3 regions of the Mizugakiibacter sp. genome follow, and region 2 is predicted to be linked to each of the others. Evidence: predicted binding sites of a transcription regulator. Region 2 holds the regulator's gene; each other region holds the start of a gene.
What was found. Region 2 encodes sigma-54, which starts transcription at its own class of promoters, with help from an activator protein. Its sites were predicted from a motif close to TGGCACGNGCNTTGC; they were not measured.
Positions count from the first base shown of each region.

Region 1: the regulator sigma-54 is predicted to act here: its motif matches at 871-885, upstream of ABFC67_RS08490 (flagellar basal body-associated FliL family protein).
Region 3: the regulator sigma-54 is predicted to act here: its motif matches at 1,004-1,018, upstream of fliD (flagellar filament capping protein FliD).

Region 1 is NZ_JBDKSX010000080.1:6,898-9,156, forward strand. Features, by position in the region: gene fliM (flagellar motor switch protein FliM) at 1-296, opposite strand, end outside; gene ABFC67_RS08490 (flagellar basal body-associated FliL family protein) at 311-820, opposite strand; gene ABFC67_RS08495 (flagellar hook-length control protein FliK) at 1,163-2,230, opposite strand.
Region 2 is NZ_JBDKSX010000092.1:21,009-23,267, forward strand. Features, by position in the region: gene ABFC67_RS09695 (PTS sugar transporter subunit IIA) at 1-42, opposite strand, end outside; gene raiA (ribosome-associated translation inhibitor RaiA) at 57-377, opposite strand; gene ABFC67_RS09705 (RNA polymerase factor sigma-54) at 500-1,948, opposite strand; gene lptB (LPS export ABC transporter ATP-binding protein) at 2,036-2,259, opposite strand, start outside.
Region 3 is NZ_JBDKSX010000121.1:1,273-3,531, reverse strand. Features, by position in the region: gene ABFC67_RS12905 (flagellin) at 1-847, shown strand, start outside; gene fliD (flagellar filament capping protein FliD) at 1,079-2,259, shown strand, end outside.

The sequences.
Region 1 (2,259 bases), on a different contig from region 2:
GCCAGGCCGTGCACGTACTCGGAGAACTTCAGCATCTTCACGCCGAGCACCGACACCTCGCAGGTCTTGCGCAGCAGGTTGAACAGGCCGGTGCGGAAGTAGCGGCTGAAGCGGTCGTTGACCATCTCCAGCGTCGGCAGGCGCCCGCGCACGATGCGGTCCTGCTGGGTGAAGTCGAACGCGCGCACCGCGCCGTCTTCGGGCGGGGCGTCGCTCTCGGTCTCGACCTCGCCGCTGCTGACGCCGTTCAGCAGCGCGTCGATCTCGTCCTGGGAAAGAATGTCGTTGGCGGCCATGGCGCGCTCCGCGGCTACTGCATCACGAAGCTGGTGAAGTACACGGCTTCGATGCCGGGCTTGCCGGTGCGCTGGCGCACGATCTTCTGCAGCTCGGCGAGCGCCTGGCCGCGCAGCTTTTCCTTGCCGTCGCGCGAGCTGAGCGTCTTGTAGTCCTGGCTGGAGAACAGCAGCACCAGCGCGTTGCGCGCGACCGGATCCTCCGCCTTCAGCGCGTCCAGCGTCGCCTTGTCGCGCGCCATCACCTCGATGCCCACCTGCAGGAAGCGCAGCGCCTCGTCGTCGCGGAAGTTGACGATGAACGGCGGATCCAGCGCGAGGTACTGCGGCTCGGCGGCGACCTTCGCCTGCGCCGCCTTGCCCTTGGCGGCCGCCGGCGCGCGCCCGAACATGAACCAGGCGCCGGTTCCGGCACCCGCCAGCAGCAGCACGCCGAGCGCGACGATCAGCAGCAGCTTGCCGCGCTTCGGCGGCGGCGCTTCCGCCTCGGCGGCGACTTCGACGGTGTCCTCGACTGCGCTCATTGCTTCCTCGCTGCGATACGCGCGGACAACGCGTCCGCACCGCCATCGAAGCAAGCGGCATGCCACGCGATTTCGCCACGGATTTGCCGCGTGGCTTCAACGTGTTGGCGACGACGCCGCGCGCCGCAGTCGGAAATTTGACGGCGCGCGCGCGGGTGCGCGACGGAAGATTTTTCGGGCGCGGAACGGGGTTTCAGCGCGATGCGCGCCGGTGCCGGTCGCGGTCGCCTGCACGCGGGCTCCTGCAGCCCGCGCCGCAGGAGCCTGTGCTTTGTGGCAGGAGCCTGCGTGCAGGCGACCTGGCACGCGCCCCACCCTACGCGCGGGCGCAGGGCGCGGGCCTCAGGCGAAGTCGTCGATCAGGCCGGTGCCGAGGTGCACGCCGCGCGCGGAAGCCGCGGCCGGCGCATCGACGCCGTCGACCGCGTCCGCGCCGCGCTGCGCGCGCGCATCGCGCGGCTGGCCGCCGGACTGCTGCGCGTCGCGCTGCGATACCGAGGCCTGGCCGAGCGCGAGGCCGTGCTGGCCGAGCAGCGCGCCGAGCTGCGTCAGCGCTTCCTGCACCGCCTGCGCCGCGCCCGGGTGCTGCACGGCGAAGGCGACGTCGACGCGCGCGTGCTCGACGCGCACGTGCACTTCGACCTCGCCGAGATCCTGCGGATGCAGGCGGATGCGCGCCTGCTGCACGTCCTGTCCGGCCAGCCAGACCACGTGCTCGCCGAGGCCGTGGTTCCACGCCGGCGTGCCGGCGGGCTGCGCCAGCACCAGCGCGTGCGGCAGCGCAGGTGCCGCCGACGCGGGCGCCGCCGTGCCGGTGTGCGCGGCGAGCGTCGAGGCGAACGCCTGCGCCGACGGCGCATCGTCGTGCCGCGGCGGTTCCGCCGCGGGCGGCGCGTCGGCGCGGGCCGCGCGCGTCGCCGCCGCCACGGATGCGGCGTCGCCCGATGCGTCCTTCGCCCGCGCCGCGGACGCCGCCGCCGGCGCGGCCGGTGTTTGTGCGGCGTCGGTAGCGGCAGCGGCGGCGGAACCGGACGCGGTCGCGCCCGCGGCGGCAAGCGCCGGCAGGGCGCGGCCGGCGGCCGGCGTGGTCTTGCCGCCCGCGGTGGGCGGCGGTGCCATCGCGGCAGGCGCCGCGCCGCCCAGCAGCATCGCCATCAGCGCGGCGGCGAGCGCGCCCTGCTGCGAATCGCTGGCCGGGTCGATCGTGGACGCCGCGGCGCCCTCCGCCGGCGGCGGCGCGGCGGCGTCATCCGGCGCGCCCGCAGGCGTGGCGCGCGCATCGCTCGCCGCCGCCAGCAGCAGGCCGAAGCCGGAACGCGCGCCGGCCGTACCGTCGTCGGCAGCGCCGGCAGGCGTACCGGCGGCGTTCGGCGCGGGCGCGACGGGAATGGCGGGCGTCAAGGCAGGCATGGCGATCTACCGATGGGTTCGAGGTGACG
Region 2 (2,259 bases):
GGTCGCGACGGACTCCGGGCCGAGCAGGTCGATGAACCGCATCCCTGCGCGCCGCTTCAGTCCGGACGCGCGGACAGCGCGTCCTTGGCGCGGTGGTCGGTGACCTTTTCCTTGTGCTTGCGCAACTGTGCGACCAGCTTGTCGACCAGCGCGTCGATCGCGGCGTACATGTCGGCGGCATTGGCCACGGCGTGCAGCACGCGGCCCGCGGCGGCCAGCGTGCCGTCGACGCGGTGCTCCAGCTTCTCCACGGTGAGCACGATGTTCAGCGAGGTGAGGTTGTCGAAGTGGCGCTCGAGGCGCTCCATCCGCATCCGCACGTAGTCGCGCAGCGCCGGAGTGACTTCAACCTGGTGGCCGCTGATCTGGATCTGCATAACCGCCTCCTACTTCGTCGTGACGCCGCGTCGCCGCGGCGGTGGCCGGCGCGCCGCCCCTGCGGAGCGCCGTTAGCTGTTCGTGTGAGCCGGCCGGCGTGCGCGAAGTTCCTCCTCCTCGTTCAGCCCGCGCGCACGCGCTCGCCGGAGCTGGGAATGCGCAGCGCCTCGCGGTACTTGGCGACGGTGCGCCGCGCGACCTGGATGCCGCGCCGGTGCAGTTCCTCGGCCAGCGCCTGGTCGGAGAACGGCTGGCGGCGGTCCTCGTCGGCGACCAGCTTGCGGATCATCGCCTGGATCGCGGTGGCCGAGGCGCTGCCGCCGTCGTCGGTGGAGACGCCGCTGGAAAAGAAATACTTGAACTCGAAGGTGCCGCGCGGCGTGTGCAGGTACTTGCGCGTGGTCACGCGCGAGATCGTGGATTCGTGCATGCCAACCTGCTCGGCGACCTCGCGCAGCACCAGCGGCTTCATCGCCTCCGGGCCGTATTCGAGGAATGCGCTCTGCGCGCGCACGATCGCCTCGGCGACCTTGAGCAGGGTGTCGGCGCGCGCCTTCAGGCTCTTCAGCAGCCAGCGCGCCTCCTGCAGTTGGCCGCGCAGGTAGGCGGCGTCCTCGCGGCGCGCGCGCGCGATCAGCGAGCAGTAGTGCTGGTTGACCGCCAGCTTCGGCTGCGAGCCGGGGCTGAGCGACACGCGCCAGCGGCCGTCGACCTTCCACGCGTAGGCGTCGGGCGCGACGTATTCGATCGGCGCCGGGTTCAGCGCCGCGCCGGGACGCGGGTCGAGGCTGCGGATCAGCGCGGCGGCGATCGCGACATCGCCGTCGTCGGCGCGCAGGCGCCGCGCCAGCCGCGCCAGGTCCTGCTTCGCCAGCAGTTCGAGCTCGCCGGCGACGATCTGCTGCGCCAGCGCGCGGCCCTCGGTGGCCGGTTCCAGCAGTTCGAGCTGCACCGCCAGGCAGTCCTTGAGGTCGAGGCTGGCCACGCCGACCGGGTCGAAGCGCTGCACGCGATGGCGCACCGCCTCGATCTCTTCCATCGTGACCGGGAACAGCGGCATCAGCGTGGCGGCGACCGGCTCCAGGCCCTCGCGCAGGTAGCCGTCCTCGTCCAGCGCGTCGATCAGCGCGGTGGCGATCGCGCGGTCGCGCTCGGACATCGGGGTCAGGTTGAGCTGCCACTGCAGGTGCTCGCGCAGGCCTACCGGCGCGGCGTCCTGCGGTTCCAGCGCGTCGTCGTCGCTCCCGGCGCCGCCGCCCGCGTAGCTGGGCTCGAAGCCGAAGTCGGGTTCGGCATCCCAGCTGTCGGCGGCGGTTTCCGGCGCGCTTTCCGCCGCCGCCGCCGGCGCTTCGTCGCCGCCGCCGTCCGCGGAAGGCTCGGCGCCGTCCGCGCCTGCGGACGCGTCGTCGCCGGCTTCGTCGGCGAATTCGAGGATGGGGTTGGATTCGACCAGTTGGCGCAGCTCGGTTTCCAGTTCGAGCTGGGAGAGCTGCAGCAGCCGGATCGCCTGCTGCAGTTGGGGGGTCAGCGCTAGCTGCTGGTGTAGGCGGAGCTGGAGTCCCGGTTTCATGCGAGCGTTGCCGGATGACGCAGCCCGATGCTACCCCGGGGGCGGGCAGGCGGCTAGGGGGAGCGCGCGGAAGCGTGAAGCGCGCCGCTACAGCTTGAACTCGCGGCCCAGGTAGACCTCGCGCACCTTCTCGTCGGCGAGGATGTGCGCCGGCGTGCCGCGCGACAGCACCTCGCCCTCGTTCAGGATGTAGGCGCGGTCGCAGATGCCGAGCGTCTCGCGCACGTTGTGGTCGGTGATCAGCACGCCGATGCGGCGTTCCTTGAGATGGCGCACGATGCGCTGGATCTCGCCGACCGAGATCGGATCGA
Region 3 (2,259 bases), on a different contig from region 2:
CAGCGGCACGGCGGTTAGCGTCGGCGCGTCTTCGGCCGGTTCCAGCGCGGGCCAGGATGCGGACAGCGCCTACGCCAAGGTGGCGGCGATCAACGCCGCCGGTGTGGCCGGCCTGACCGCGACCGCCAGCAACTCGGTGAGCGGCGCGTTCACCGCGCTCTCGACCGGTGCCGGCCAGACCTACAGCCTGAAGATCAACGGCGTCGACATCTACGCCGCTGCGGACATCTCCGCCACGGCGCCCACCGGCGACGATGTCGCCGCGCAGATCAACCTGCACTCCAGCGAGACCGGCGTCAGCGCCACCTTCGACGGCACCAACATGAAGCTGAGCACGGCCGACGGCCGCAACATCACCGCCAAGGAAACCCTCGGCGGCGGTGCCACCGGCGGTATCGACGACGCCGTCGCCAGCGCGGCGGGCGTGACCACGCGCGGCGCGGTCACCCTGTCGGCCAGCCAGAACATCACCATGAGCGCCACCGGCGCGACGCGCCTCGGCTTCGCCTCGACCTCGATCGCGGTCGACACGCAGACGCTGTCCTCGGTGAACGTGTCGACGGTGGCCAACGCCAACGACGCCATCAACCGCGTCGACTCCGCGCTGGCCTCGGTCAGCGGCCTGCGCAGCTCGCTGGGCGCCATCCAGAACCGCTTCCAGTCGACCATCGCCAACCTGACCGCGGTCTCGCAGAACCTGTCGGCCTCGCGCTCGCGCATTCAGGACGCGGACTTCGCGGCCGAAACGGCGAACATGAGCCGCGCGCAGATCCTGCAGCAGGCCGGCGTCTCGGTGCTGGCGCAGGCCAACGCGCAGCCGCAGACGGTGCTGAAGCTGCTGGGCTGATCCCGGCGAACGCCGCGGCGACGCGGCAGGGAGGTCCGGGCGGACGCACTCCGCCCGGACCGTCGCGGCAGGCGGCCGGCACGATCGTGCCGCCGGCCGGCAAGACGATGCGGCGCGCCGCCGCCGCGACCCGCGCCGATCCGCGCTCGCGCGTGTTGGTACGCAACTTGCTCGACGCGCTGGGTCCGCCGCGCGCGACGCGCGGCCGGCACATTCGGAAGAGGGCACGGCATGGCCAGCATCAGCTCACCCGGCATCGGCTCCAACCTCGACGTCAACGGCCTGGTCACCCAGCTGATCGCCGCCGACAAGCAGCCGCTGCAGGACCAGATCGACAGCCAGCGCAGCCGCGTGCAGACGCAGCTATCGGCGGTCGGCACGCTGAAGTCGCTGCTGGCGTCGATGCAGGGCACGCTGTCGACGCTGGCCGACGGCAGCGTGTTCGGCAAGCGTCTCGCCACCTCGGCCGACACGTCGATCTATACCGCCAGCGCCGACGCCACCGCGGCGCCCGGCAGCTACGACATCGAAGTGGTCAACCTGGCCGCGGCGCAGAAGCTGCAGTCGGGCCCCTACGCCGACAGCAGCACCGCGGTCGGCACCGGCACGCTGACCCTGGCGGTCGGCGGCAGCACGCTGGCGCTGAACATCGACAGCACCAACAACACCCTCGCCGGCATCCGCGACGCGATCAACAAAGCCAGCGGCAACCCGGGCGTCAGCGCCACCATCGTCACCGGCAGCGACGGCGCGCACCTGATGCTGACCGCGACCAAGACCGGCGTCGCCAACGCCTTCACCGTCACCGCCAGCGGCGGCGACGGCGGGCTAGCCGCGCTCGGCTACGACCCGGGCAACGGCGTCAACAATCTGGCGGTGGTCACCGCGGCGAAGGACGCCAGCGTCAAGGTCGACGGCCTCGCCGTGAGCAGCGCCAGCAACACCGTGACCGGCGCGATCGACGGCGTGACGCTGAACCTGGCCAGCGCCGATGCCGGCAACACGCACACGCTCACCGTCGCCCAGGACACCGGGGCGATCACCACCGCCATCAACGCCTTCGTCGCCAGCTACAACGGCTACGTCGCCGCCGCCAAGCAGCTCACCGCATACGATTCGACGACGGGCCAGTCGGGCGCGCTGCTCGGCGATTCGACCCTGCTCGGCATCTCCAGCCAGTTGAGCCAGCGCCTCGGCGCGGTGGTCGGCGGCAGCGGCGACACCTACCGCGCGCTCGGCGACATCGGCATCAGCTTCCAGACCGACGGCACGCTGCAGGTCGACAGCAGCAAGCTGGGCGCCGCGCTGACCGCGAATCCGAGCCAGGTGGCCGCGCTGTTCTCCGGCAGCAACGGCTACGGCACCTCGCTGAACAGCCTGTTCGACGGCTACCTCGACAGCAACGGCGTGCT